Regions from separate parts of the Enterobacter chinensis genome, predicted to be linked through region 1. Evidence: riboswitches for the same ligand, from Rfam matches in the RefSeq annotation. Region 1 holds a riboswitch; the other holds the start of a gene.
The links. Region 1 has a riboswitch for cobalamin ahead of PYW49_RS05515 (cobyrinate a,c-diamide synthase). Riboswitches for the same ligand answer to the same signal wherever they lie in the genome.
Positions count from the first base shown of each region.

Region 2: another riboswitch for cobalamin. It lies ahead of btuB (TonB-dependent vitamin B12 receptor BtuB); the one in region 1 lies ahead of PYW49_RS05515 (cobyrinate a,c-diamide synthase).

Region 1 is NZ_JARDVI010000002.1:107,211-122,212, forward strand. Features, by position in the region: gene PYW49_RS05485 (cobalt-precorrin-4 methyltransferase) at 1-2, opposite strand, end outside; gene PYW49_RS05490 (decarboxylating cobalt-precorrin-6B (C(15))-methyltransferase) at 1-564, opposite strand, end outside; gene PYW49_RS05495 (cobalt-precorrin-7 (C(5))-methyltransferase) at 554-1,159, opposite strand; gene cbiD (cobalt-precorrin-5B (C(1))-methyltransferase CbiD) at 1,153-2,292, opposite strand; gene PYW49_RS05505 (cobalt-precorrin-8 methylmutase) at 2,289-2,921, opposite strand; gene cbiB (adenosylcobinamide-phosphate synthase CbiB) at 2,934-3,893, opposite strand; gene PYW49_RS05515 (cobyrinate a,c-diamide synthase) at 3,890-5,269, opposite strand; cobalamin riboswitch at 5,370-5,544, opposite strand; gene PYW49_RS05520 (L-threonine kinase) at 5,998-6,864, shown strand; gene PYW49_RS05525 (precorrin-2 dehydrogenase/sirohydrochlorin ferrochelatase family protein) at 6,856-7,503, opposite strand; gene cobD (threonine-phosphate decarboxylase CobD) at 7,508-8,578, opposite strand; gene cobA (uroporphyrinogen-III C-methyltransferase) at 8,617-9,387, opposite strand; gene glmS (methylaspartate mutase subunit S) at 9,907-10,356, shown strand; gene glmL (methylaspartate mutase accessory protein GlmL) at 10,356-11,744, shown strand; gene PYW49_RS05550 (methylaspartate mutase subunit E) at 11,763-13,208, shown strand; gene PYW49_RS05555 (methylaspartate ammonia-lyase) at 13,208-14,449, shown strand; gene PYW49_RS05560 (acyclic terpene utilization AtuA family protein) at 14,453-15,002, shown strand, end outside.
Region 2 is NZ_JARDVI010000010.1:81,447-96,448, forward strand. Features, by position in the region: gene ppc (phosphoenolpyruvate carboxylase) at 1-2,602, opposite strand, end outside; gene argE (acetylornithine deacetylase) at 2,850-4,001, opposite strand; gene argC (N-acetyl-gamma-glutamyl-phosphate reductase) at 4,090-5,094, shown strand; gene argB (acetylglutamate kinase) at 5,101-5,877, shown strand; gene argH (argininosuccinate lyase) at 5,952-7,325, shown strand; gene oxyR (DNA-binding transcriptional regulator OxyR) at 7,650-8,576, shown strand; gene sthA (Si-specific NAD(P)(+) transhydrogenase) at 8,550-9,950, opposite strand; gene fabR (HTH-type transcriptional repressor FabR) at 10,147-10,785, shown strand; gene PYW49_RS22710 (YijD family membrane protein) at 10,795-11,154, shown strand; gene trmA (tRNA (uridine(54)-C5)-methyltransferase TrmA) at 11,241-12,341, opposite strand; cobalamin riboswitch at 12,446-12,621, shown strand; gene btuB (TonB-dependent vitamin B12 receptor BtuB) at 12,688-14,541, shown strand; gene murI (glutamate racemase) at 14,486-15,002, shown strand, end outside.

The sequences.
Region 1 (15,002 bases):
ATGGTGTTCTTCCTTCTGACAGGCGATAACAAAAACGGGATTATTTGGTTTGAAATAGTGACCGCTGCCGAGCGGGGTCAGCGCGGAGACCTGCATTTGCAGGCAATCAATGTCCTGAACGCCGATCTGCTGCAGATGGGCCAGCGCGGTATGGAGGTTTTCCATCAGGATAAACGTCATGACCAGACGTCCGCCTGGATGTAACTGGCGCAGGGACCAGTCAATAAGCGAGGTCAGATGGCCGCCGCTGCCGCCCATAAATACCGCATCGGCCTTATCCGCCACCGGCAACGGCGCAACGCCGGGCAAAATAGCGATATTGCGACAGGCAAAATGCTGTCGATTTTCCGCAAGCAGCTGCAGAGCCGCAGGGTTACGCTCAATGGCCGTCACGCGCAGCGAGGGAAACAGCAGCGCCGCCTCTATCGACACGCTCCCTGTCCCCGCGCCTACATCAATCAGGTGGCTGGCGCGGTGCAGCTCGAGCTTAGTGAGGGCCAGCGCGCGTACCGCCTCTTTGGTCATCGGCACCGTTTCGCCGCGCAGAAACAGTTCATCTTTCATCGAGGATCACCACCGCATTCATTTCATAGTCGGCACTGACCGCACTGACGGGCAGCCAGTGGATCCGTTCGTTTTCCATCGCCAGATTTTCACCAATCACCATCCAGCGATGGCCCTTACCGCGTGCCACCAGCTGCGCGGCAATCTCTTTCGGCCCGCACTGGCTGTCGGTGACCATCGCCACTTTGCGATGCCGTGCCAGCTCATCAACGTTTACGCTGCGGCCGTGGCTGCTGGTGAGCCACATCTCATTCATATCAATGCCCGCCTGCGCGCACAGGTACTGCACCGCGCTGATGCCGGGAATAATGCGTACGCGCGCAATGCCGAAATGCGCCACCATCCGCGACCCAATGCCGTAAAAGAGCGGATCGCCGGAGGCGACAATCACCACCTTTTTCTCCTGACGCGCCTCAACCCAGGCCAGCAGCTCCGGAATGTTGGTGCCCAGGACAAACGTCTCGCCGCAAAACGCCGGAAACTGCAGCAGATGGCGTTTTCCGCCGACCAGCGCATCGGCGCGATCGATGGCTTCACGCGCAGCGGGCGTCATCAGGTGCAATCCCGCAGGCCCCATTCCCACGACCGTTAACATTGCAGCTCCCGGGCTATCGCCTCGACCGGGCGGTTGCTGCCCAGCACCTGGTTATCAAAGGAAAACATAATGGCGTCACAGGTCGGCGGATTTTTGGTAAAGCGCAGCATCTGCATTACGCGCAGGCAGATCCGTTCGGCGAGGTGGCTGTAAATAGGCTGAAAACCGTAGGTTTCGATATGCTCCATCGCCGCTTCGGTGGTATCGCATTCGCTGACAACGGTGAGTAATTCCAGCGGCGCGCCGAGCAGCGCCAGATGCGCCACCAGCGTTTCCATGCGCGCATCGGCGATATGGCTGTGGGTGTGGAAAATCCCGGCGGCAATTTTGATGAGTTTGCCAGGATGGCCGACCAGCACTATCTGGCGAAACCCCAACCGCACCGCCTCTTCGATCATGTAGCCGACAAAGTTGCTCATGGTGACCACGACATCTTCATCGATGCCCATCTGCTCGCGCACAAAGCGCTCGCCATGATTACCCGGCACCAGCACAACCCGCTCCAGCCCGGCCGCGCGTTTAATCTCCAGCTCCAGAGAAAGCGAGCGTTTCCAGCTCTCCTCTGACATCGGTGTGACAATGCCGGTGGTGCCGATGATCGAAATACCGCCGAGGATGCCGAGGCGTGAGTTGTAGGTTTTCTGCGCCCGTACTTCGCCTTCAGGCGCAAAGATTTCAATGTTGGCCCCGCGCGTCGGGCCAATCGCCTCACGCACTGCGGATTCAATAGTGTGACGCGGCGTGCGGTTGATCGCCGCGCTGCCGATAGGCAGGCCAATTCCTTTGCGCGTCACGGTCCCCACGCCTTCGCCACCCGCCAGCGTAATCTCGCCGCTGTCGTTGAGCGTCACGCGGGCGAAAATCAGCATGCCGTGCGTGGCGTCAACGTCATCTCCGCCGTCTTTGCGGATGGCCGCAATTGCCTGCTGCCCTTCAATGTGCGGCGACTCCACGTTCAGGCACAGCGTGACGCCGGAGGGCGTCACAATGGAGACCTGATGAATGAGGTGCTGGCGAAGCACCATCAGTGCGGCGACTTTCGCTGCTGCGGTCGCACAGGAACCGGTGGTGTAGCCTTTACGTAATGCCTTCCCGTTATGCCATACCGGGGCATCGAAGGTTGAATCGCTCATCGCGCCCCCTGCAGGTAATAAAGCATGGCGTTCACGATCGCCGCCGCCACATTGCTGCCGCCTTTGCGCCCAAGCGCCGCAATAGCGGGCAAATTGCTGTGCGTCAGCGCCTCTTTCGATTCCGCCGCCCCCACAAACCCCACCGGTACCCCCACCACGCCGCTGACGGCAACATCATGCTCAAGCAGGCGAAACAGCGCCGTTGGCGCATTGCCAAAGACGAAGACCTTCTCGCTCTCTTCCGTCACCGCGATATCCACTGCCGCCATCGAGCGGGTGATTCCCTGTGCTTTTGCCTGCGCCACCACCCGCGGGTCGCTGATATAGCAGCGGCATTCCCCCCCGAACGTGGCCAGCAGCGTTTTGTTGATCCCGGAGAGCGCCATCGTGGTATCGGTATAGATAACGGACGGGCGACGGAACGCCGCGCAAAGCTGCTCCAGCGCGTCATCTGAAAACCAGAGAATATCCAGCCAGTCAAAATCTGCGGTGGTATGGATCACCCGCTTGACGATCGCCTCATGCAGCGGGCTGGCGAACCGGTATTCCGGCCGCGTTTCGCGGATTATCTCGCCAATGATGTCGAAACTTTTGGCTTCAATCGCCTGGGGTTGCTGGATGTATTGCATAGTCTTTTGTCCTCAGGCCACGCCAGCCATCAGCCAGCGTGCTGCAATAAACAGCGCCAGCGCCAGGATGGAGGAAACCCACATCAGTCGAATCGTTCGGGAAATGTCGTCTACCGCAATCGGGCGCAGCGCGTCGCCAATCCACGGCTTTTCCACGCGCTGGCCAAAATAGGTGTTGGGTCCACCAAGCCGGATGCCCAGCGCACCGGCGACCGTCGCTTCAGCCCACGCGCAGTTGGGGCTGCTGTGGTTGTAGCGGTCGCGCCAGCCGACGCGCAGCGCGCGGGAGGGATTGTCACGGCATAGCCACGCCGCAATGCTCAGCAAGAGCCAGCTCAGGCGCGCGGGGATGGCGTTCGCCACGTCATCCATACGGGCGCTGACCATGCCGATCGCGCGGTATTTTTCGTGCTTGTAGCCCACCATTGAATCGAGGGTATTCACCGCTTTATAGGCCATCGCCAGCGGCGCACCGCCCAGCAGGAGGAAGAACAGCGGGGCGATAACGCCGTCAACCGTGTTCTCCGCGACGGTCTCCACCACCGCCCGGTTGATCTGTTCCGGCTGAAGCTGAGACGTATCGCGCCCCACTATCCATGAGAGTTTTTCGCGGCTTTCATTAAGGTCGCCCGCTCGCAGAGGGCGTTCAACGTCCCGTGCGGCGTTTGCCAGACAGCGCCCGGCCAGCACGGTAAACGTCATCCACACCTCAATTGCCCAACCCAGCCAGGGATGAACCATCCGTCCAAGCGCCAGCACGCCCCAGGCCATGCCCCAGGTCAGTCCCACGACCACCAGCCACATGACGCCGCCGCCAACGCGTAACGCCGCGTCGCTATGGCAGCAGCGGCGAATACCCCGCTGCACCGCGTTGATCAGGTTACCTATCCAGCGCACCGGATGCGGCCAGTTTTGCGGGTCGCCGATGATGACATCGAGCAGCCACGCGACGCACCAGGCAATCAGGGTCATAACGCTCCCCTCGCCGCGGTCAGCCAGCGACTGAGCATCAGGGGGCGTTGGGCAAAGTGGAGGTGCAGGTAGCTTGCGAACGTGTTACCAACCTGCCAGCCGCCCGCCCATTCCTGCATCGTTACACCATCGCGCACTTTGCGGCACGCCAGTACCGCAGGGGTTTGGGGAGAGAAGTCGGAATAGTGAAATTCATGCCCACGCAGCACCTCGCCGCTATCGGCCAGCAGCGTGGGCTGGCGCGCCTGCGCCTCACAATAGCCAAAACGGGTCAGCCGTTTACCCATCCTGCTGTGGCCGGGGATAATGTTAGCCATCCGGTGAGTGACACCCTCGCTATCTTCCAGCGTGCTGCCGAGATACATCAGCCCACCACACTCGGCGTAGATCGCCACGCCGCGACGATGCGCCTCCCGCAGGCTGGCGAGCATGCTGGTGTTTTCCGTAAGCCGTGCCGCGTACAGTTCCGGGTAACCGCCCCCGAGCCAGACCATCTGGCAGTCAGGTAAATGGCTATCGCGCAGGGGGCTAAAGCGGATAATGTCGACCCCGGTACGTTCGAGCAGCGTGATGTTATCCGGGTAATAGAAGTTGAAGGCGTTGTCATCGGCCATCGCGAGCGTTAAACCGCGCCCGGCGTCCCCGTCAGGAAGCGCGGGCCATGTGCCCTGCGGCAGCGACGCCATCTGGCTGAGCGCGAGAAGTTGCCCGATATCCAGCGTACGTTCGAGAACGGCGGCAAAATTCTGCCAGGTCTGCGGGTCCGCGACCGACTCCCGGGCGGTGACCAATCCGAGATGGCGCTCGGGCAAACCGACGCCCTCAACGCGCGGCACATAGCCCAGGACGGGCACCGTGCAGTAGTGCTCAATTGCCGTTTTGAGCAACTGATAATGCGATTCGCTATTGACGCGATTGACAATCACCCCCGCAATATTGAGGGAGGGATCAAATCGCTGAAAGCCCATCACGGTAGCGGCAATAGAAGTAGAAACCGCCTTGCCGTCCACCAGAAGAATCACCGGACAACCCAGCTGTTTTGCCATCGCGGCGGTGCTGCAATAATTCGGATCGGTGCCGTAGCCGTCATACAGCCCCATCACGCCTTCAATGACCGCGATATCCGCCTGCTGCATATGCTCGCAAAACAGCGCATTAAGTATCGGTTCAGGAAGCATGAAGCTGTCGAGGTTGCGGGAGGACGTACCGCTGACTTTGGTATGCCAGCCGGTATCAAGATAGTCAGGGCCCACTTTGTATGGCTGGACGCGTAACCCACGCTGTTTTAACAGACTCAACAGGCCAAGCGTCACTGTGGTTTTACCACAACCGCTTCCGGTACCTGCCAGAACAAACGCGTACTGCTTTGCCGCCATGGCCCTGATCCTGTCCAGGGTGGTAGGGAGGTAAAGATACACGTAGTCCCAGTCTTTCGACTGTATGATGCATCAGTACAACCCACTTCCCACCGAAGTTGTTGAACGTTCCCGACAGGCAGGTCTTCTGGCTTAGCGTCCTCCTCGCCCGTCCTTCCCAATCTCACGATCAGTGGTCATTACGGGGTCGTCAGCATCACAGCAGCGGGGGCTGCGGGGGATTGTCACCCCCTTCCCTACCACAAATGTGGCAAACCTGTCGGCTTACATTATGAGAAACAGCACATTATCAAAACAGCAACGCTATTTACGGCGCTTCAATTCATCTTAGGCAAATACTTAACCGCAAATGAAATACATGCTGAGTACAACGTGGCGTCAGAATAATTGACGTCTTTCTCAATAACTCAACGTTTTATCACAAAAAATAAAAAGCAAAGATAATTGCGCTTAAAATCTCGACATTTATTGCGCTATGACAAGTTATTGCACCACTTGATATTTTTTCATTTTATCGTGATCAAAATTCATCAGGATATTAAAACCCGGCAATAACATAATATTGCTATTCAACACAGGTCCGTGTGATTTTATTGAGGCGTTACGCGTTCAGCAGGATCGCCGAATAATATGTAGATAATCCAGGGGGGAATTTGCGGTATATCATGGCAAGCGCGAGATCCTCATGACACTATGCTCCAGAAATTGCTGACCAGAAAGGTGGAAAGGTGGCTGTTGCGCAATGCCCCGCGTCGTGCGGTGAGCTTATCCAGGGCTGGATTTTGGGCAGTGAAAAGCTGGTCTCCTGCCCTGTCGAATGGTACAGCACCGTTGAGGTGAGCCAGGGCGCGGCCCTGGCGGATGAACGCCCGCTGTCGCGCGCGATGGTCGAACGGTTATTGCAGCACTGGCACTACCCGGCGCAGTTGAGCCAGGATATCCGCATTGACGTGCACTCGACCATCCCGATTGCCAAAGGGATGGCCAGCAGCACCGCAGATATTGCCGCCACCGCCGTCGCCACCGCCCACCATCTGGGGCACCAGCTCGACGAAAGCACGCTGGCAACACTCTGCGTTTCGCTCGAACCCACCGACAGTACCGTGTTTCGCCAGTTGACTCTTTTCGATCATAACGACGCTTCCACGCAGATTGCCTGCGACGCCCAGCCCGATCTCGACCTGCTTGTTCTTGAAAGTCCGCAAACGCTGCGCACGGCAGATTACCACCGCATCCCGCGTCAGGCGGGGTTACATGCCGGTGCACCAGCGCTGCAACGCGCATGGGAAAAAGTACAGGAATCCTGTATAACGCAAAACCCTTACCGGCTGGGCGAAGCGGCAACCCTCAGCGCCATCGCCAGCCAGACGCTGTTGCCTAAACCGGATTTTGACGCCCTGCTCTCACTGGTTGAGGAGTGCGGCATCTACGGTGTGAACGTGGCGCACAGCGGCAGCGTCGTGGGACTGATGCTGGACAGAAATAAAGACGATGTCGATTATGTGAAATGGCTGCTGGCGAAAAAACAGCTCACCCGCCACTGGCCTGAACAACACCTGCTGCGAATGGTAAAAGGCGGCGTGACGCTACTCTGACAGCAGCCTGTGCTCAATGAGCCACTCGACCTGCTGCTTAATCTCCTGCTCGTGTTCCTTCACTAAGGCCTGCTGCAGCGGAACATGCCGGAAGAACGCGCCCCAAAATGCACGCTTGCGCTCCCGGTCACCGCATGCGCCATTTACCCTTTCACGAAGCGCCCCCGCCAGCCGCACGCTTTCCCGCATGCCCGCAGGAAGATGGGCGGCGACATGCGCTTTGAGGATCTTGCTGTACACTGGCGCGTTGCCTCCGCAGCTCAGCGCAATAATGACCGGCGAATGGTCGATAATGGCCGGTGAGATAAAGGTGGCAGCAGAAGGGTCGTCCACGACATTGCAAAAGATGCGCTCCGCGCTGGCGGCACCGGCGACCTGAAGGTTAACTTGCGGATCGCTGGTTGCGGCAATGACCAGCCAGCATGACTGCAGATACCGCGGCGAAAACGTCGCCGGGAACCACTCGATGTCACCGCACGCGTGCAGGCTGGCGAGTTCCGGCGTCAGGGTGGGCGCAACCAGATGCAGCACCGCCCCGGCGGCCAGCAGCCCCTTTGCCTTATGCGTCGCCACCTGCCCGCCACCGACGATCAGACAGCGTTTCTCCTTCAGGTTGCAAAAAATCGGGAAATAGTCCATCGCTTTAGCCTTGTAAAACGTGAGTCAGCGCGTCAATAAACCGGCGGTTCTCCGCTTCGGTACGCACGGCAATCCGGTAGTAGTCGCGATCGAGCCCTGGGTAGTTTTCGCAGTGGCGAATAAGGATATGATGGCCGAGCAGCGCCGCCTTCAGGTCGAACCCCTGACGCAGGGAGCGGAAGAAAATAAAATTGGCCTGCGGCTCCCAGACCGCCAGCGATGAAAAGCGCGTCATCGCCTGCCACAGGAAATCCCGCTCCCGGGCGATAAAGGCGTGGCTGCGAGCAATATAGTCCTCATCCAGCAGCAAATGTTGCCCCACAAGCGCCGAGAAGGCATTCACGGACCAGGGCTCACGGGTGCTTTTCAGCTGGCGAATGGTTTGCGTATTTCCGCTCAGCAGATACCCAAGACGCAGTCCGGGAATGGCAAAGAATTTTGTCAGGGAACGCAGCAGGTAAAGATAGCGTGACTCGGCGAGCCGTGGCACCAGCGTGGAGCCCTGCGGCAGAAAATCGATAAAAGCTTCATCAACAATCAGCGAAATCTGCTGCGCTTCGCACAGCGAGGCCAGCCTGTCGAGAAGATCGGCATCAGGCATGAGTCCGGTAGGGTTGTTTGGCGTCGCGATGAACAGGCAATCGGGCCTGTGTGCACGAACGGCGTCCAGTAGAGAGGCATCGACCTGGAAGCCGTTCTGCTCACTCAGCGCATAGTCGATTATCTCGCAACCCTGCTGCTGTAATGCCCGGCGATATTCGGCAAAGCCCGGCACCAGCAGCATCGCCCGGCGAGGGGCAAGCGTTCGCACCAGGCCATAGATCAGCTCCGTTTCGCCATTGCCGGCAATCGTCTGGTCATAGTCACACTGACTGGCGCTGGCCAACGCCTGATGAAGATGACGGTATTCAACGTCCGGGTACTGCATGATGATATCCAGATGGGACACAATGAGCGACCTGACGCGCTCGGGTAGCCCTAACGGATTGATATTCGCACTAAAGTCCAACAGCAACTCGGGATCGATCCCCAACTGCAGCCCCGTTTCCAGGACGTTACCACCATGCTCACTCATTCGTTTCACTCGGTCATTTCGAAAATGTCAGGATAACATCAGACAACAACCTGATTCAGGGCGATATGTGATGCGGAAAACGCCAGTATCTCCTGCAGGTTGACCACTTCACCGACGACGATAAGCGCAGGAGCATGCAGTTTTTGACGTTCAACTTCGAGGTGGATATCGATCAGCGTACCTTTGGCCATCTGCTGACGAGACTGGCTGGCATACATCACCACCGCCACCGGCGTCCCGGCGGACATGCCTCCCTCGATGAGCTGCTGGCAGATTTCCGTTAGCCGGGTCATTCCCATCAGAATGACCAGCGTTCCGTTGATTTGCGCCAGGGCATGCCAGTTTTGCGGATCGTTCCCCTGGCACATATGACCGGTCACAATATGAAAACTGGAGGCGTAATGACGGTGTGTGACCGGGATCCCGGCATAGGCCAGCCCGCCAATCGCAGAACTGATCCCCGGCACAATTTCGAACGCCAGGCCATCTTTCGCCAGCTGCTCGGCCTCTTCGCCCCCGCGACCGAAAACGTAGGGATCACCACCTTTCAGGCGCACCACCTGCCGCCCCTCCCCGGCATGCTTGACCAGCAAGGCATTAATTTGTTCCTGAGGCACCGGATGATGGCTTGGGGTTTTACCGACATCAATAATCAGACAGCCTGCCGGAGCCTGAGCCAGGAGTTCGGGGTTAACCAGGCGATCGTGAACAATCACCTCCGCATGGCGGATACAGTGCAGACCTTTTACCGTAATCAAAGACGCATCGCCAGGCCCGGCCCCTACAAGCCAAACTTTCCCTTTACTCATCGTTATATCCTCAGGTTTAAATATTTAAAGACGCAAGAAAGCGGATAATTAAAATTAGCGCTGAATTATACATCCCCTCTGCACGTCAAAAATTTGATGTATTCATCACTCTTTCTTAATTTTACGAATGGTGTTTATGACCAATATCAATAAAACAGTGAATACCGCCTTCCCTTTGCCATTACGACATTATTGCTTTGTCCATTATGCTTAAAAAAACATATTAACCACCTTCGACAATAAAACAGGCGCGCGATCACAAATATTACAATGGTTTTGTCAATAACGTTTACAGATAAATATCAAACCTAAAAAGAATGACTCGCAAATGATTGATACAAAAGAGCTTTAAATGCAGCACCATTACCATCATCATTTTTGGAAGGATTTTTTGAAAATAGATCAATTGCTTCCCTTTCATCTTCAAAACACACTCCAACACCATTAACAGACCCAATGTACATTAACCGTTTTTAATACCCACTTTATTTTCACTATCAGCCCTACAGAGGATTACCCATGAAGAAATCAACACTTGTTATTGGCGTCATTGGTGCTGACTGCCATGCGGTAGGCAATAAAGTTCTGGACCGCGTTTTTACTTCCCATGATTTTCACGTCATCAATCTTGGTGTGATGGTGAGCCAGGATGAATATATTGATGCGGCCATCGAAACGGGTGCTGATGCTATTGTCGTGTCATCCATCTACGGCCATGGCGACATCGACTGCCTGGGGCTGCGCGAGCGCTGCATCGAACGCGGTATCGGCGACATTCTGCTTTTTGTGGGCGGTAATCTGGTCGTGGGCAAGCACGATTTTGCCGACATCGAAGCCAAATTCAAAGAGATGGGCTTCAACCGCGTTTTCGCCCCAAGCCACGACCTGGAAGACGTCTGCCAGCTGATGGCGAACGATATACAGCAGCGTCAGCGCGTTGAAGAGCTCTGTCTTGAAGAGGGCTTCTGATGCAAATCGTCTCTGTCGACATAGGCTCGACGTGGACCAAAGCCGCGCTCTTCACGCCGGAGGGTGATGGGCTAACGTTGGTCAACCACGTTTTGACCCCGACGACGACCCACCATCTGGCAGAAGGTTTCTTTACCAGCCTGAACCAGGTGCTAAACGTTGCCGATGCGCGACCTTTGCTGAACAGCGGGGACGTTACGCTGAAATACTCTTCGTCAGCAAAAGGCGGGCTCGCCGTTGCCGCAATGGGTCTGGTGCCATCGATAACCCTGGAGTCAGCCAAAGTCACTGCCCATTCAGCGGGCGCCAAAATCGCCCAGTATTACTCCTACAAACTGAACCGCCACGATATCCAGACGCTGGAGGACTCCCCGCCGGACATCCTGCTGTTCACGGGCGGTACGGACGGAGGAGAAGAGAGCTACGGTCTTGCCAATGCCCGCGCGCTGGCAGCGTCAAAGCTGGATTGCGCCATTATCTACGCCGGAAATCGCGATATTCAGGACGACGTGCAGGCCATTCTTGGCCACAAGGATCTGATCGTGGTCGACAACGTTTTGCCTGACCTCGATCACCCGAATCCGTATGCCGCCCGCAAGGCCATCTGCGATGTCTTTCTGTCCCGCATCGTGAAGGGGAAAGGACTGGACGTTATCGTCGGGGAAACCGGCGAAGAGCCGATGCCCACACCGTGGACCGTCTACGAGCTGGTGAAAGCGATCAGCGATGTCGACAGCGCGTGGAAAGAATTCATGCTGATCGACATGGGCGGTGCCACCACCGACGTCTATTCCGCCAGCGCCAACATGCTCTCCCCGGATACCGTTCTGCACGGCGTGCCTGAGCCGTTTGTGAAACGCACCGTAGAGGGAGACCTCGGCATGCGCGTCTCGGCGATGGTAGTCGGCGAAAGTACACAGGAACTGGTGAACGTGGTGTTCGCCCAGCAGCCTCAGCGCCAGGAAGCTTTTTATGGCTATCTGCGCCATCTGGTCGCACATCCGGACTATCTGCCTGTCACCGAAGAAGAAAAGCATTTCGACACGCTGCTGGCCGGGCTGTGCGTTGGGTACGCCAGCGAGCGCCATGCGGGCACCAAAAAACAGGTTTGTACCTGCGTAGGCAACGTCGATTTGCAGACGGGGCGCGATCTGACCACCGTGCGCAAAGTGGTGGGCTCCGGAGGGTGGCTCTCCCGCGCCAGCCAGTTCGATGTTCATCGCTGGCTGAAGTACCGAGAGCTGGACGACAGCAGCAGACGCGTTCTTTTACCTGGGCAGTTTGACTATTACCGCGATGCAAAAGGTCTGCTTCCTCTGCTGGCGAATGTCGCCAGGCTGGACCCGCAGGCGGCGGCTCGCACCAGTATTCATTGTTTAACCCTATAAAACCTAAGGCAGCAACGAATGGAACTTCGAAATAAAAAGCTAACCCATGACGAATTCATGACTGAGCGGCAACAGGTCTTGCAAACCTGGCATACCGGCAAGGACGTTGAGAACTTCGAAGATGGCGTGAAGTACCAGCAAACCATTCCTGAGCAAAAACGCTTTTCTCACGCACTACTGAAGGCCGACCAGGAAGGTAAAACCCTGAGCCAGCCGCGCGCAGGCGTAGCGCTAATGGATGAACACATCGCCCTGCTCAAAACGCTGCAGGAAGAGTGCGATTTGCTGCCCAGCACCATCGATGCCTACACCCGTCTGAATCGCTATGAAGAGGCGGCGGTAGGGATCCAAAAATCCATCGAAGCGGACACCTCCAAACTTAACGGCTTACCGGTCGTCAACCACGGCGTCGCCGCCTGCCGTCGCATGACTGAAGCGCTGGAGAAACCGATTCAGGTACGTCACGGCACGCCAGATGCGCGCCTGCTGGCGGAGATCGCTATGGCCAGCGGCTTTACCAGCTATGAAGGCGGCGGTATCTCCTACAACATTCCGTACGCTAAGCGCGTCACCCTGGAAAAATCCATCCGCGACTGGCAGTACTGTGACCGCCTGATGGGCCTGTATGAAGAACAAGGTATTCGCATTAACCGTGAACCGTTTGGCCCGCTGACCGGCACCCTGATCCCGCCGTTTGTGTCCCACTCGGTGGCGATTATCGAAGGTCTGCTGGCGCTGGAACAGGGCGTGAAGTCAATTACCGTTGGCTACGGCCAGGTCGGTAGCCTGACGCAGGATATCGCCGCGATTCAGGCTCTGCGTGAATTGTCCCACGAATATTTCCATAACCACGGATTTGACGATTACGAGCTGAGTACCGTCTTCCACCAGTGGATGGGCGGCTTCCCGGAAGATGAGTCGAAAGCGTTTGCCATTATCTCCTGGGGCGCAGCGGTTGCCGGTATGTCCGGGGCGACCAAAGTGATCACCAAGAGCCCGCACGAAGCCTTCGGTATTCCGACCGCCGCCGCAAACGCCCAGGGGCTGAAGGCCTCGCGCCAGATGCTCAACATGGTCAGCGATCAGAAATTCCCGCCGTGTGCCGCCGTCGAGCAGGAAGTCGAGCTCATTAAGAGCGAAGTCCGCGCCGTGCTGAAGAAAGTCTTCGAGTTGGGCAACGGCGATGTCGCGCGCGGAACGGTGCTGGCGTTTGAAGCTGGCGTGCTGGACGTACCGTTCGCGCCCGCCTCCTGCAACGCGGGCAAAATTCTGCCGGTTCGTGATAACTCCGGTGCCATTCGCGTGCTGGAGGCCGGCGCGGTTCCGCTGCCGAAAGATATCCTCGCCCTGCATCACGATTACGTCGCCGAGCGCGCGCGTTTTGAAGGCCGTAAGCCCTCATTCCAGATGGTTGTTGATGACATCAACGCGGTATCCCACAGTAAATTAATAGGAAGACCATAATGAAAATTAAACAGGCCCTTTTCACCGCAGGCTACTCCTCGTTCTATTTCGACGATCAGCAGGCCATCAAAAACGGCGCCGGGCATGACGGTTTTATCTATACCGGCAATCCGGTAACGCCTGGATTTACGTCCGTTCGTCAGGCGGGTGAATGCGTATCCGTACAGCTGATTCTGGAAAACGGTGCGGTGGCGGTGGGCGATTGCGCAGCGGTGCAATACTCAGGCGCAGGCGGTCGCGATCCGCTGTTCCTGGCTGAACACTTCATTCCGTTCCTCAACGATCACATCAAGCCGCTGCTGGAAGGCCGTGACGTTGACCGGTTCCTGACGAACGCCCGCTTCTTTGACGAACTGCGTATTGACGGCCATCTGCTGCATACCGCCGTCCGTTATGGCCTGTCGCAGGCGCTGCTCGACGCGGCGGCACTGGCGACCGGCCGTCTGAAAACGGAAGTTGTTTGTGATGAATGGCAACTGCCATGCGTCCCGGAAGCCATTCCGTTATTTGGTCAGAGCGGCGACGACCGCTATATCGCCGTCGACAAGATGATCCTCAAAGGCGTTGACGTACTGCCGCATGCGCTTATCAACAACGTGGAAGAGAAGCTGGGCCTGAAGGGGGAAAAACTGCGTGAGTATGTGCGCTGGTTATCCGACCGCATCTTAAGCCTGCGCACCAGCCCGCACTATCGCCCGACGCTGCACATCGACGTGTACGGCACTATCGGTCTGATTTTCGATATGGATCCGGTACGTTGCGCCGCGTATATCGCCAGCCTCGAAAAAGAGGCCCAGGGCCTGCCGCTGTACATCGAGGGGCCGGTGGATGCGGGTAACAAGCCGGATCAGATCCGCCTGCTGACCGCCATCACCCACGAGCTGATGCGTCTGGGTTCCGGCGTGAAAATCGTTGCCGATGAGTGGTGTAACACCTATCAGGACATTGTGGACTTCACCGATGCAGGCAGCTGCCACATGGTGCAGATAAAAACCCCGGATCTGGGCGGTATTCACAACATCGTTGATGCGGTGCTGTATTGCAACAAACACGGCATGGAAGCCTATCAGGGCGGTACCTGTAACGAGACGGAAATCAGCGCCCGCACCTGCGTGCACGTCGCCCTCGCGGCTCGCCCGATGCGCATGCTGATCAAACCGGGCATGGGCTTCGATGAAGGTCTTAACATCGTGTTTAACGAAATGAACCGCACCATCGCACTGTTGCAAACTAAGGATTAAAAGATGGCACGTACATTTAAGATCTTATCGCCAACGGCTATCCTGGGTTATGGCTTCCCTGAAGAGAGTTTTCGTAAGGCCATGGAAGCGTCGCCGGATCTTATTGCGGTTGACGCGGGCTCTTCCGACCCGGGCCCCCACTATCTGGGGGCAGGTAAGCCTTTCACCGACCGGGCGGGGGTAAAACGCGATCTGCGCTATATGATCGTGGCTGGCGTTAAGCACAACATTCCGGTGGTGATCGGTACCGCCGGTGGGTCCGGTGCCGCGCCGCATCTGGAGTGGTGCCGCCAGATAATCCTTGAGATTGCGCAGGAAGAGAAGCTGTCATTCTCTATGGCGCTGATCCCGTCGGATGTCGATAAAGCCACCGTGCATCAGGCGCTGGATAACGGGAAAATCACCGCCCTGGATTTCGTTCCGGCGCTGACCCACGAGGCCATCGAAGAGAGCACCTATATTGTCGCGCAGATGGGTATCGAGCCTTTCCAGCGGGCGCTGGCGGCCGGGGCGCAGGTGGTACTGGGCGGACGGGCGTACGATCCGGCCTGCT
Region 2 (15,002 bases), on a different contig from region 1:
GCGCCTGTTCAACGCGTGGATCAGGCTCTTTCCCTTCTTCTTCCGCCAGGCGCGAACGGTGCAGCAGCTCTGCCTGCAGAACGTTCAGCGGGTCGGTGTAGATGTTGCGCAGCTGGATAGACTCGGCAATCCACGGCAGGTCTTCCATCAGGTGGGAATCGTTAGCGATATCCAGCACCACCTTGATGTCGCCTTGCAGCAGCTCGCGCAGCTCTTTACCCAGCGCCCACAGCTCAGGCTTCACCAGACGCTGATCGTAATATTCCGCCAGCCACAGGTCGGCTTTTGAGAAGACCATTTCCAGCATACCCAGGCGGGTGGAGAAGAATGGCCAGTCGCGACACATGGTTTCCAGCTCGTTCTGCTTGCCGTCTTCGACGACTTTCTGCAGCGCCGCTCCCGCTCCCAGCCAGGCTGGCAGCATCAGGCGGTTTTGCGTCCAGGCGAAAATCCATGGAATAGCACGCAGAGACTCTACGCCACCGGTTGGGCGACGCTTCGCAGGACGCGAGCCCAGCGGCAGTTTACCCAGCTCCTGCTCTGGTGTGGCTGAGCGGAAGTAAGGGACGAAGTCTTTGTTTTCACGCACGTAGCCGCGGTACAGATCGCAGGAGATATCAGACAGCTCGTCCATGATGTGGCACCAGGACTCTTTCGGCTCCGGCGGTGGCAGCAGGTTCGCTTCCAGAATGGCGCTGGTATAGAGCGACAGGCTGCTGATGGTCACTTCCGGCAGGCCATATTTGAAGCGGATCATCTCGCCCTGCTCGGTGACGCGCAGGCCGCCTTTCAGGCTTCCCGGCGGCTGCGACAGCAGAGCCGCGTGAGCAGGCGCGCCGCCGCGACCGATTGAGCCACCGCGTCCGTGGAACAGGGTCAGTTCGATACCGGCTTTCTCGCAGGTTTTGATCAGCGCATCCTGCGCCTGATACTGCGCCCAGGAGGCTGCCATTACGCCCGCATCTTTTGCGGAGTCGGAATAGCCGATCATCACCATCTGTTTGCCCTGAATAAAGCCGCGATACCAGTCGATGTTCAGCAGCTGGGTCATGACGTCGTTGGCGTTGTTCAGGTCGTCGAGGGTCTCAAACAGCGGCGCTACAGGCAGGGCATAGTCGATACCGGCTTCTTTCAGCAGAAGGTGAACGCCCAGCACGTCGGACGGGGTTTTCGCCATGGAGATCACATAGGCGGCCACCGATCCTTTCGGTGCATCCACGATCGCTTTACAGGTGTTGAGCACTTCGCGGGTTTCGTTGCTTGGCTCCCAGTTGCGTGGCAGCAGAGGGCGCTTCGAGTTCAGCTCACGGATCAGGAAGGCCTGTTTGTCGGCTTCGGACCAGCTTTCATAATCGCCGATGCCGAGATAGCGGGTCAGCTCACCCAGGGCTTCAGTGTGACGGGTACTTTCCTGACGTACGTCGATACGCACTAGCGGCACGCCAAAACACTTCACGCGACGCAGGGTGTCGAGCAGTTCGCCGTTGGCGATGATGCCCATCCCGCAGGCCTGCAGCGATTTATAGCAGGCGTAGAGCGGCTCCCAGAGCTGTTCGTTCTGGCTGAGCAGGCCTTCCGGTTTTGGCAGGCGCTGACCTTTCAGGCGCGCTTCCAGCCAGGCCTGAGTGGCCATCAGCTGACCACGCAGTTTTTTCATCAGGAAACGGTACGGCTCGCTGGCGCCTTCTTCTCCAGCCAGCGTGCGCAGTTCAGGTGTCGCTTCAACCATCGACAGCTCGGAGATCAACACCTGAATGTCTTTCAGGAACAGGTCAGTCGCTTTCCAGCGGCTTAGTAACAGGACGTGACGGGTGATTTCTGCGGTGACGTTCGGGTTGCCGTCGCGGTCGCCGCCCATCCAGGAGGTGAAACGGACCGGAACAAAGTCGACCGGCAGGCGGTAGCCCAGGTTCTCTTCCAGCTGTTCGTTCAGCTCGCGCAGGTAGTTAGGCACCCCTTCCCACAGGCTGTTTTCCACCACCGCAAAGCCCCATTTGGCCTCGTCGACCGGGCTTGGGCGGTGCTTACGAATTTCATCGGTGTGCCAGGACTGAGCAATCAGCTGGCGCAGACGGCGCATTAGCTGGTTGCGTTCGTAGTCGGCAATGTCTTTATTATCCAACTGTTTGAGGCAGTTGTTCACTTCCACCATTTTATGGATCAGGGTGCGACGGGTGATCTCGGTTGGGTGAGCAGTGAGTACCAGCTCCAGCGAAAGAGACTCCACCGCTTTTTTGATAGTGGCTTCGTTGAGGTCTGGCTGGTCTTTCAGTTTACGAAGGGTGCGGGCAATGACTTCCGGGTTGCTGGCCGCTTCGCCGTTTGGCGAAATGCTGTGGTATTGCTCAGCGGTATTTGCCAGGTTCAGGAACTGGCTGAATGCGCGTGCAACGGGCAGCAGCTCATCGTTCGAGAGGTTCTGCAACGTCGTAAGCAGCTCCTGACGACTGGCCTCGTTACCTGAACGGGAAGATTTAGACAGCTTGCGGATGGTTTCAACGCGGTCGAGGATGTTCTCCCCCAACGCATCTTTGATGGTATCTCCAAGCACTTTGCCGAGCATACTGACATTACTACGCAACGCGGAATATTGTTCGTTCATAAAAACCCAGTCACCCCATCATTTTTGTTTATGCCCAATCGAAAATCTTTTGGACATTATTTTGTCATCTCCCTTTATAAAGCCACGTAAAACCCCCGTCGTCAATTGCTGCGAAAACGGTTCAGCAAACGAATAAATGCGGACAATTTACGAAATTTAATTCGCTTCGCGTCAGATAAGAGATGCTTATGGGAATGTGACGGAGATCGCGGGATTTTCCCCTCCCAGATGGGAGGGGGAAACGTCATTAATGCCAGCAGAAGTGATGCACAACCTGGGTAATCAGTTCGCGGGTGGGCTTGATGAAGCGGGTTTCCAGATATTCATCCGGCTGGTGCGCCTGGTTGATCGAACCGGGGCCAAGGACCAGCGTCGGACAAAGCGTCTGAATAAACGGCGCCTCGGTGCAGTAGTTCACGACGTCGGTTTTCTCGCCGAGCAGCTTTTCCACCACTTCGACCAGCTGATGGTCCGGCGGGCATTCATAACCCGGAATCGGCGGGTGCAGTTCGGAGACCGTCAGACGGCCCGGCCAGCGCTCGCTCACCGGGGCCAGCGCTTCATTCAGCAAGCCGTCGAGATCGCTCAGCGTCATGCCCGGCAGCGGGCGGATATCCATGTGCAGTTCGCAGCAGGCGCAGATACGGTTAGAGGCATCGCCGCCGTGCAGGCTACCGAGGTTCAGGGTCGGATACGGCACGGTGAACGCGTCGTAGTGGTAACGCTCTTTCAGGTCGTCGCGCAGGGTCATGATACGGCCGATGGCGTCATGCATCAGCTCAATGGCGTTGACGCCGCGCGCCGGATCGCTGGAGTGGCCGGACTGGCCCAGAACACGCACTGCGGTTGAGATATGGCCTTTATGCGCACGGATTGGCTGCAACGACGTTGGCTCGCCGATGATGGCGCAATCCGGGCGGATCGACGTGTTTTCAGAGAAGTAGCGCGCGCCCGCCATGCTGGTCTCTTCATCGGCAGTCGCGAGGATGTAGAGCGGCTTTTTCAGTTTTGTCACGTCCACGTCACGCAGCGCGTCGAGGATAAAGGCGAAGAAGCCTTTCATGTCGGCGGTGCCCAGACCGTAAAGCTTGTTGTCATGCTCGGTCAGGGTGAACGGGTCGCGGGTCCAGCGGCCATCATCAAACGGCACGGTGTCGGTATGACCGGCAAGCAGCAGGCCGCCCGCACCGGTTCCGGTGCTGGCGAGCAGGTTAAATTTGTGACGTGTTCCGGGGACGGGCTGAACCTCAACGTTAAATCCAAGATCGCTGAACCACCCCGCCAGCAGATTGATTAAAGACTCATTGCTCTGATCCAGCGCTTCTTCCGTTGCGCTGATGGACGGTGTGGCAATCAGGGCGCGGTAAATCTCGATAAATGGTGGTAAGTTCATTTTCATTGTTGACACACCTTAGGTCGTGATAGTATCAATATTCATGCAATAAATGTGAATAAAAATACATTATCGTTGAGCATAAAGGAACCCGATGTTGAATACGCTGATTGTAGGCGCTAGCGGTTATGCGGGCGCAGAGCTTGTAAGCTACGTAAATCGTCACCCTCATATGACCATAACCGCTTTGACTGTGTCAGCGCAAAGCAATGATGCGGGAAAGTTAATTTCCGATTTGCATCCGCAGCTTAAGGGCATGGTCGATCTGCCGCTGCAGCCCATGTCTGACATCAGCGAGTTCATCGACGGCGTCGACGTGGTGTTTTTAGCCACCGCGCACGAGGTCAGTCACGACCTGGCGCCACAGTTCCTGGCTGCCGGCTGCGTGGTGTTCGACCTCTCCGGCGCGTTCCGTGTTAACGACGGCGCGTTTTACGAAAAATATTACGGCTTCACCCATCAGCATCCGGAGCTGCTTGAAAAAGCGGTGTATGGCCTGGCGGAGTGGAGCGCAGACAAACTGAAAGAAGCCGATCTGATTGCCGTGCCGGGCTGCTACCCAACGGCGGCGCAGCTTTCCCTGAAACCGCTGATCGACGCCGGTCTGCTGGATCTGAACCAGTGGCCGGTGATCAACGCTACCAGCGGCGTGAGCGGCGCAGGGCGCAAAGCGGCTATCTCTAACAGTTTCTGCGAAGTGAGCCTTCAGCCGTATGGCGTGTTTAATCACCGTCATCACCCTGAAATCACCACCCATTTGGGCGCGGACGTGATTTTCACGCCGCATCTGGGCAGCTTCCCGCGTGGGATCCTCGAAACCATTACCTGCCGCATGAAGCCTGGCGTGACCAAAGAGCAGGTGAGCGAGGCCTTCACGCAGGCGTACGCGGATAAACCGCTGGTACGTCTGTACGACAAAGGCGTGCCGGCGCTGAAAAACGTGGTCGGCCTGCCCTTCTGCGATATCGGCTTTGCCGTGCAGGGCGAACACCTGATTGTGGTGGCCGCAGAAGATAACTTACTCAAAGGCGCTGCCGCGCAGGCAATGCAGTGTGCAAATATTCGTTTCGGCTTCCCTGAAACGCAGGCTCTTATTTAAGGTGTGATGATGAACCCATTAATTATCAAACTCGGTGGTGTACTGCTGGACAGCGAAGAAGCGCTGGAGCGTCTGTTTACCGCGCTGGTTAACTATCGCGAATCACATCAACGTCCGCTGGTGATTGTGCACGGCGGCGGCTGCGTGGTGGATGAGCTGATGAAAGGGCTCAACCTGCCGGTGAAAAAGAAAAACGGCCTGCGCGTGACGCCTGCCGACCAGATTGACATCATCACCGGCGCGCTGGCGGGTACGGCGAACAAAACTCTGTTGTCCTGGGCGAAGAAACACCATATCGCGTCTGTTGGCCTCTATCTGGGCGATGGCGACAGCGTAAAAGTGACCCAGCTCGACGAAGAGCTCGGCCATGTTGGACTGGCGCAGCCAGGTTCGCCTAAGCTGATTAACACGCTGCTGGAAGGCGGATTCCTGCCGGTGGTGAGCTCTATCGGTGTGACCGAAGAGGGCGACCTGATGAACGTCAATGCTGACCAGGCGGCGACTGCGCTGGCGGCAACGCTGGGTGCGGATCTGATCCTGCTCTCCGACGTGAGCGGTATTCTGGACGGTAAAGGTCAGCGCATTGCGGAAATGACCGCGGAAAAAGCCGAGCAGCTGATTGATCAGGGCATTATCACCGATGGCATGATCGTCAAAGTGAATGCGGCGCTGGACGCTGCGCGCACGCTGGGTCGCCCGGTGGATATCGCCTCATGGCGTCACGCGGAGCAGCTCCCGGCGCTGTTTAACGGCACGCCGATTGGCACGCGTATTTTAGCCTAAGTTTTTATTGAATGACCGTAGGCCGGGTAAGCGTAGCGCCACCCGGCGGAACTAACGAATAAAGGAAGCATGTTATGGCACTTTGGGGTGGGCGTTTTACACAGGCAGCGGATCAGCGTTTCAAACAGTTCAACGACTCTTTGCGCTTCGACTACCGCCTGGCCGAACAGGATATCGTCGGCTCTGTGGCCTGGTCCAAAGCGCTGGTGACGGTAGGCGTGCTGACCGCAGAGGAACAGCTGCAGCTGGAAGAGGCGCTTAATAATTTGCTGGAAGAAGTGCGTCTGGATCCGCAGCAAATCCTGCAGAGCGATGCCGAAGATATTCACAGCTGGGTGGAAAGCAAACTGATCGACAAAGTCGGTCAGTTGGGTAAAAAGCTGCATACAGGCCGTAGCCGTAACGACCAGGTCGCTACCGACCTGAAGCTGTGGTGTAAAGATACCGTTGGCGAACTGCTGACGGCCAACCGTCAGCTGCAGAGCGCACTGGTGGAAACCGCACAGAATAATCAGGACGCGGTGATGCCGGGTTATACCCATCTGCAGCGCGCGCAGCCGGTGACCTTTGCGCACTGGTGTCTGGCCTACGTGGAGATGCTGGCGCGTGATGAAAGCCGTCTGCAGGATACCCTGAAGCGTCTGGACGTGAGCCCACTGGGCAGCGGTGCGCTGGCCGGTACGGCGTATGAAATCGACCGTGAACAGCTGGCAGGCTGGCTGGGCTTTGCCTCCGCCACCCGTAACAGCCTGGACAGCGTCTCTGACCGCGACCACGTGCTGGAACTGCTCTCAAATGCGTCTATCGGTATGGTGCATCTGTCGCGCTTCGCTGAAGACCTGATCTTCTTTAACTCTGGCGAAGCGGGCTTCGTCGAGCTGTCCGATCGCGTGACCTCCGGCTCTTCACTTATGCCGCAGAAGAAAAACCCGGATGCGCTGGAGCTGATCCGCGGTAAGTGTGGCCGTGTACAGGGCGCGCTGACCGGCATGATGATGACCCTGAAAGGGTTGCCGCTGGCATACAACAAAGATATGCAGGAAGACAAAGAAGGGCTGTTCGACGCGCTCGACACCTGGCTGGACTGTCTGCATATGGGCGCGCTGGTGCTGGACGGCATTCAGGTGAAACGTCCGCGCTGCCAGGAAGCGGCGCAGCAGGGCTATGCGAACTCTACCGAACTGGCAGATTATCTGGTGGCGAAAGGCGTTCCGTTCCGTGAAGCGCACCATATTGTGGGCGAAGCGGTGGTAGAAGCGATTCGTCAGGGTAAACCTCTGGAAGATCTGGCGCTTGCCGATCTGCAGAAGTTCAGCGCGGTTATCGGGGATGATGTGTATCCGATTCTGGCGCTGCAGTCCTGCCTGGACAAGCGTGCAGCGAAAGGCGGCGTGTCGCCTAAGCAGGTGGCGCAGGCGATTGCGGATGCGAAAAACCGGTTGGTTTGAACCGTGTGGGCTGGTGCCCCCACCCCGGCCCTCTCCCACGGGAGAGGGAGCAAACACTAAAAATGGCAACTTCGGTTGCCATTTTGCTTTTATCCCGGGCTTTTTTACGCAAAAAAAAGCGGACCACGGGGTCCGCAAAAGTTCACGTTGGCTTTAGTTGTTCGAGTTTTGAGAGAAACTCGCTGACGGTGCGGGGACGTCAAGGGTCAAACACGTGCCGCCTCGTCTATGTGGCGTATTATTCAACAGAATGCTTGATAGGGATAATCGTTCGTTGCTATGCTATCTATCGCCATGAACTATCGTGGCGACGGAGGATGAATAATGAATATTCGTGATCTTGAATACCTGGTAGCGTTAGCCGAGCATCGTCACTTTCGCCGCGCGGCAGATTCCTGCCACGTCAGCCAGCCCACGCTGAGCGGTCAGATCCGCAAGCTGGAAGACGAGCTGGGCGTGATGCTGCTGGAGCGCACCAGTCGTAAGGTTCTGTTCACACAGGCAGGTCTTCTGCTGGTGGATCAGGCGCGCACCGTGCTGCGCGAGGTCAAAGTGCTCAAGGAAATGGCAAGCCAGCAGGGGGAGGCGATGTCAGGCCCACTGCATATTGGCCTGATCCCAACCGTTGGCCCGTATCTGCTGCCGCAAATCATTCCTATGCTGCACCAGACGTTCCCGAAACTCGAAATGTATCTGCATGAAGCGCAAACGCATCAGCTGCTGGCACAGCTGGACAGCGGCAAGCTCGACTGCGCCATTCTGGCGCTGGTGAAAGAGAGTGAAGCCTTTATTGAAGTGCCGCTGTTCGATGAGCCGATGATGCTGGCGATTTATGAAGATCACCCGTGGGCGAACCGCGATCGCGTACCGATGTCCGATCTGGCCGGTGAAAAGCTGCTGATGCTGGAAGATGGCCACTGCCTGCGCGATCAGGCGATGGGCTTCTGCTTCGAAGCGGGTGCTGATGAGGATACCCATTTCCGCGCAACCAGCCTGGAAACGCTGCGTAATATGGTCGCAGCGGGAAGTGGAATCACGCTGTTGCCTGCACTGGCGGTACCGCGCGAGCGTAAACGTGATGGCGTGGTCTATCTGCCGTGCATTAAGCCGGAGCCGCGTCGTACCATTGGCCTGGTGTATCGTCCGGGTTCACCGCTGCGCAGCCGCTATGAGCAGCTGGCAGAGGCCATCCGTAGTTCCATGGATGGCCATTTTGACAGCGCGTTAAAACAGGCGGTTCAGACCGTTTAGTGCCGCAACCCGATAGGCTTCCGCCATGGTCGGGTAGTTAAAGGTGGTGTTAACGAAGTACTCAATGGTGTTACCACCACCTTTCTGCTCCATAATTGCCTGCCCGATATGAATGATTTCCGCGGCGCGTTCACCAAAGCAGTGAATCCCGAGGATCTCTTTCGTCTCGCGATGGAACAGGATCTTCAGCGTACCCACGCTCATCCCCACGATTTGCGCCCGCGCCAGATGTTTAAACTGCGCACGTCCCACCTCGTAAGGTACCTTCATGGCCGTCAGCTGCTGCTCGGTTTTCCCGACAGAACTGATTTCCGGGATGGTATAGATGCCCGTCGGGATATCTTCAATCAGATGCGCCGTCGCTTCGCCTTTCACCAGCGCCTGAGCTGCAATGCGGCCCTGGTCGTAAGCGGCAGAAGCCAGACTCGGGTAGCCAATCACGTCACCGACCGCGTAAACGTGCGGCAGCGCGGTCTGGTACATGCTGTTGACCTTCAGCTGACCACGGCTGTCGGTCTCTAGACCGATATTTTGCAGCTGCAGTGAATCGGTGTTGCCGGTACGGCCGTTGGCATACAGCAGGCAGTCGGCTTTCAGCTTCTTGCCGGACTTCAGGTGCATGATTACGCCGTCGTCGCAGCCTTCAATCTTCTCGTACTCTTCGTTGTGGCGAATCACCACACCGCTGTTCCAGAAGTGGTAGGAGAGAGAGTCTGACATCTCCTGATCGAGAAACGCCAGCAGGCGATCGCGGGTGTTGATCAGGTCAACTTTGACCTCCATTCCGCGGAAGATCGACGCATATTCGCAACCAATCACCCCCGCGCCATAGATAATGACGTGGCGTGGTTCATGGTGCAGGCTCAGGATGGAGTCGCTGTCGTAGACGCGCGGATGCGAGAAGTCCACATCGGCCGGATGGTACGGGCGAGAACCGCAGGCAATCACAAATTTCTCAGCCGTGATGGTTTCAACTGAACCGTCGTGGCATTCGAGCGCCAGGGTGTGTTCATCCACAAAATGTGCGTTGCCCTGCAAAATTTCACAGTGGTTACGCTCATAAAATCCCTGACGCATACGTGTTTGCTGGTTAATGACGGTATCCGCGTGATTCAGGATATCAGCAAAGGATGAACGAAGAAGTCGGGAGTGGTCGCTGTAAAGAGGGTTCTGGTTAAATTCGATAATGCGGCTAACGGCGTGGCGGAGGGCTTTGGAAGGGATGGTGCCCCAGTGGGTGCAACCGCCGCCGACATTATGGTAGCGCTCAATGACCGCTACTCTGGCTCCCTGTTTCACCAGACCCATAGCAGCACCTTCGCCGCCGGGGCCGGAACCAATAACTATTGCGTCGTAATCGTAGGAATGTGGCATGGCAAGGCTTACCTGTTCTTATACATAAAAGCAACAGAATCATAACATCATTGCCAGAGTAACCCAATTATCGTTGTGCTTTTTTCCGGCAGTGGAGCACAAACCGCACGTAAACAATCATTCACAAAGCTGAGCAAACAGATTAATTTTATTCTCTGGTATAGTGCCATCAGGCCTTTGGAAGGATTCAACTATCGTGATGGGCGTAAGAGCACAACAAAAAGAGAAAACCCGGCGTTCGCTGGTGGAAGCCGCATTCAGTCAACTGAGTGCTGAGCGGAGTTTTGCCAGTTTGAGCCTGCGCGAAGTCGCACGCGAGGCCGGGATTGCGCCAACGTCCTTCTATCGTCATTTCCGTGATGTGGATGAACTGGGTCTGACCATGGTCGACGAGAGCGGCCTGATGCTGCGTCAGCTGATGCGCCAGGCGCGTCAGCGGATTGCAAAAGGGGGCAGCGTGATCCGTACCTCCGTCTCGACCTTTATGGAATTTATCGGCAATAACCCCAACGCATTTCGTCTGCTTCTGCGCGAGCGTTCGGGCACATCGGCGGCGTTTCGTGCCGCCGTCGCGCGTGAAATTCAGCACTTCATCGCGGAACTTGCCGACTATCTTGAACTCGAAAACCATATGCCGCGTGCGTTTACTGAAGCACAGGCCGAGGCGATGGTGACGATTGTTTTCAGCGCAGGTGCCGAAGCGCTGGATGTCAGCATTGAACAACGTAAGCACCTCGAAGAGCGACTGGTATTGCAGCTCAGGATGATCTCCAAAGGTGCGTACTACTGGTATCGCCGTGAACAAGAGAAACTGGCACATCAAACCGAAGAGTGAAGGTGAGTAATGAAACAGTCAGGTCAGGATAAAGGGACGCTGTTGCTGGCATTGATCGCTGGCTTATCCATTAACGGTACGTTTGCCGCTATTTTTAGCTCAATCGTTCCGTTTTCGATTTTCCCGCTTATTGCACTGGTGCTGACGGTTTACTGCCTGCATCAACGTTACCTGAACCGCACAATGCCGGTCGGGTTACCGGGACTGGCCGCAGCCTGCTTTATTCTGGGTGTATTGCTGTATAGCACGGTGGTGCGCGCGGAGTATCCGGATATCGGCTCTAACTTCCTGCCTGCGGTACTGTCTGTGGCGCTGGTGTTCTGGATTGGCTCGCGCATGCGTAGCCGTAAGAGCCAGTTGCCGGAGTAAAGAAGAGTTTTGTAGGCCGGATAAGCGAAGCGCCATCCGGCTTTTTGGCAGGTGGCGCTTCGCTTACCTGCCCTACAAAGCCTCTGTCATTTTGCCGTGAGCAGTACACCGCACTCCATATGATGCGTATACGGGAACTGATCGAACAGCGCCAGACGTTCAACCTTATGCGTCTGGCCTAACGTTTCCAGATTCTTGCACAGCGTCTCCGGGTTACAGGAGATGTACAAAATACGCGGATACGCCTGCACCATCTTTTCGGTTTCGCTGTCCAGGCCACTGCGCGGCGGGTCGACAAATATCGTCTCACACTGGTAGCTTTTCAAATCGATCCCTTCAAGACGGTTAAACGCCCGCACGCCGTTCATGGCCTGAGTAAACTCTTCCGCCGCCATACGAATGATCTGCACGTTGTCGATATGGTTAGCGGCAATGTTGTACTGCGCGGCAGCGACCGACGGTTTGGCAATTTCCGTGGCCAGAACGCGATCGAAGTTACGTGCCAGCGCCAGAGAGAAGTTGCCGTTACCGCAGTAGAGCTCAAGCAGATCGCCCGTTGACCCTTCCGTTGCCTTCAGCGCCCATTCCAGCATTTGCACGTTCATCGCGGCGTTTGGCTGTGTGAAGCTGTTTTCCACCTGGCGATAAACCATCTCTTTACCCGCCACCGGCAGACGCTCGTCGACGTAATCCTGATCCAGCATGATTTTGGTTTTTGTCGCGCGGCCGATCAGATGAACGTTGATGTTCTGCGCACGCAGGGTATCGCGCAGCGTTTCCGCCTGCTCGCGCCACTCGTCATTAAGCGCTTTGTGATACAGCAGGGAGACAATCGCCTGGTTGCTTTGCGTGGTCAGATAGTCAATCTGGAACAGCTTGTGACGCAGTACCGGGTTATTGCGCACGCCTTCCATCATCAGCGTCATGAGCTGGTTGATGAGTTCGCTTGCCGCCGGGAAGCTGTCCACGCGAATGCGCGATTTCGTCTGCTGATCGAAAATGATGTGATACAGGTCATCCCCGTCATGCCAGATGCGGAATTCGGCGCGCATACGGTAGTGGCTGACAGGAGAGCGAAACACCTCGGGAACGGGCGCGTTGAACGGCGTCATCATACTTTGCAGGCGGACAACTTTCTCTGCCAGCTGCGCGTCGTACTGTTCTGTCGGGAGGTGTTCTGGGGTCATGATGCGTCCTGAGTGATAAAGAATTACGCGGGGATTGTAGGCATTGTTCAGGGGATGTCCAGATTTAATGGCCAATAGCTATCTGGACATCTATACGTGTCTAATTGTAGCATTCTGTTTCCGGTCTCCTGAGAGTGAAAAGGGAATCCAGTGTAAATCTGGAGCTGACGCGCAGCGGTAAAGACTGGCGGGATGAGCGTTGTAGACACTGTGAAAATGGGAAGTCTTCATCCTTATAAAGCCACCTAGCCCGAAGACCTGCCGGGATCACGTCGCATTTGGTTTCATCATCGCGTGCTATCGATGAGGCCTGCGGCATCCTTCTTATATTGTGGATGCTTTAACAATGATTAAAAAAGTATCGCTGCTGACGGCGTTGTCCGTCACGGCATTTTCGGGCTGGGCGCAGGATAGCGCAGACTCGTTGGTGGTGACGGCAAATCGTTTTGAACAACCGGCAAAAACTGTTCTGGCACCGACGTCCGTGGTGACGCGTGAAGATATTGAGCGCTGGCAGGCAAAAAGCGTTGTGGAAGTCATGTCACGTCTGCCGGGCGTGGATATCGCGCAAAGCGGTGGAATGGGCTCGAACTCTTCGACTTTTATTCGCGGAACTGAATCTCGCCATGTGCTGGTGCTGATTGACGGTATTCCTTTGAATAACGCCGGGATCAGCAACGTTCCCGATCTGAGCCAAATCCCGACCTCGCTGATTCAGCGTATTGAGTACATCCGTGGTCCGCGTTCGGCCCTGTATGGCTCCGACGCGATTGGTGGCGTGATCAACATCATCACCGGACGCGACAAGCCGGGTGCAGAAATCTCAGCGGGCGTCGGCTCTAAGGGTTATCAGACCTATGACGGCGCTTTCCAGCAGGTGCTGGATAAAACCAAAATCACCATGGGGGGTAACTATACCTATACCCGTGGCTTTGATATTGCTGCCCAGGATGCGCCGCGCCAGCCTGACCGCGATGGCTTTATGAGTAAATCGCTGTACGGCTCCGTGGAACAGCAGATTACCGACAGCGTGAGCGGGTTCTTCCGTGGCTTTGGATACGATAACCGTACGGCGTATGACGGTTATGATCATTACGACGCCAACTTTATGGTGGATGGACGACCTGATACTCGCCAGCTCTACAGTCAGAACTGGGATACCGGTCTGCGTTACAACCAGGGGATTTTCCAGTCACAGCTGGTGGCGGGTTACGGCCGCAGTAAAGATCAGAACTATGATCCGAAGAAAGGGCGTTACGCTGATTCCGCCACCATGGATGACGTGAAGCAGTACACCACCCAATGGCTCAACACCGTAGAAGTCGGCCATGGCAACATCGGCGCAGGTCTGGACTGGCAAAAGCAGAAGACGCAGGCCGGAACGGGCTACCTGGATAAAGGTTACGAGCAACGTAATACCGGCGTGTTCATCTCGGCGATGCAGCAGTTCAACAGCGTGACGCTGGAAGCGGCGGCGCGTAATGACGACAACTCCAACTTTGGCAACCATGGCACATGGCAAACCAGCGCAGCGTGGGAGTTTGTGGATGGCTATCGCGTGATTGCCTCCTACGGTACCGCTTTTAAAGCACCTACCATGAGCCAGATCCACAGTGCCTCTTACGGTAATCCGGACCTTAAACCGGAGGAGAGTAAGCAGTGGGAAGGGGGCTTTGAAGGCCTGACGGGACCGGTCAACTGGCGTATCACAGGTTATCGCAATGACATTGATAATCTAATTAGCAGCGATCCGCATACGTATCGCTACTACAACGTTGACGAAGCACGTATTAAAGGTGTGGAAGCGACCGCACAGTTTGATACTGGCCCGGTTGGACATCAGATTTCCTATGATTATGTCGACCCGCGTAATGCCAAAACCAACGAAGTGCTGGCCCGCCGTTCTAAGCAGCAGGTTAAGTATCAGCTTGACTGGCAGGTATGGGATCTCGACTGGAACCTTGCCTACCGTTACCTGGGCACCCGCTATGATGTTGCGATTGATCCAGACACCTATTTATCAGAACGCGTGAAAATGGGCGGTGTCAGTCTGTGGGATGTCGCAGTTTCGTATCCTGTCACCTCACACCTCACAGTTCGTGGTAAAATAGCCAACCTGTTCGATAAAGATTACGAGACAGTTTATGGCTACCAAACTGCAGGACGGGAATACACCTTGTCTGGCAGCTACACCTTCTAATCCGCGTCCCACCGTGCTGGTATTTGATTCCGGCGTCGGTGGGCTTTCGGTCTATGATGAGATTCGGCATCTCCTGCCGGATCTCCATTACATCTACGCCTTCGATAACGTCGCTTTCCCGTATGGTGAAAAGAGCGAAGATTTTATTGTTGAGCGTGTGGTTGAAATCGTCACTGCGGTACAAAAGCGCTATCCCCTTGCGCTGGCCGTCATCGCCTGTAATACGGCGAGCACCGTCTCCCTTCCTGCTCTGCGTGAAAAATTCCCGTTCCCGGTTGTAGGCGTCGTTCCTGCAATAAAACCTGCCGCGCGCCTGACGGCGAACGGCATTGTGGGTTTGCTGGCGACGCGGGGCACGGTAAAGCGTCCTTATACCCGCGAGCTGATCGATCGTTTTGCTAACGAATGTCAGATTGCGATGCTCGGCTCGGCTGAGCTGGTGGAGATGGCCGAAGCGAAGC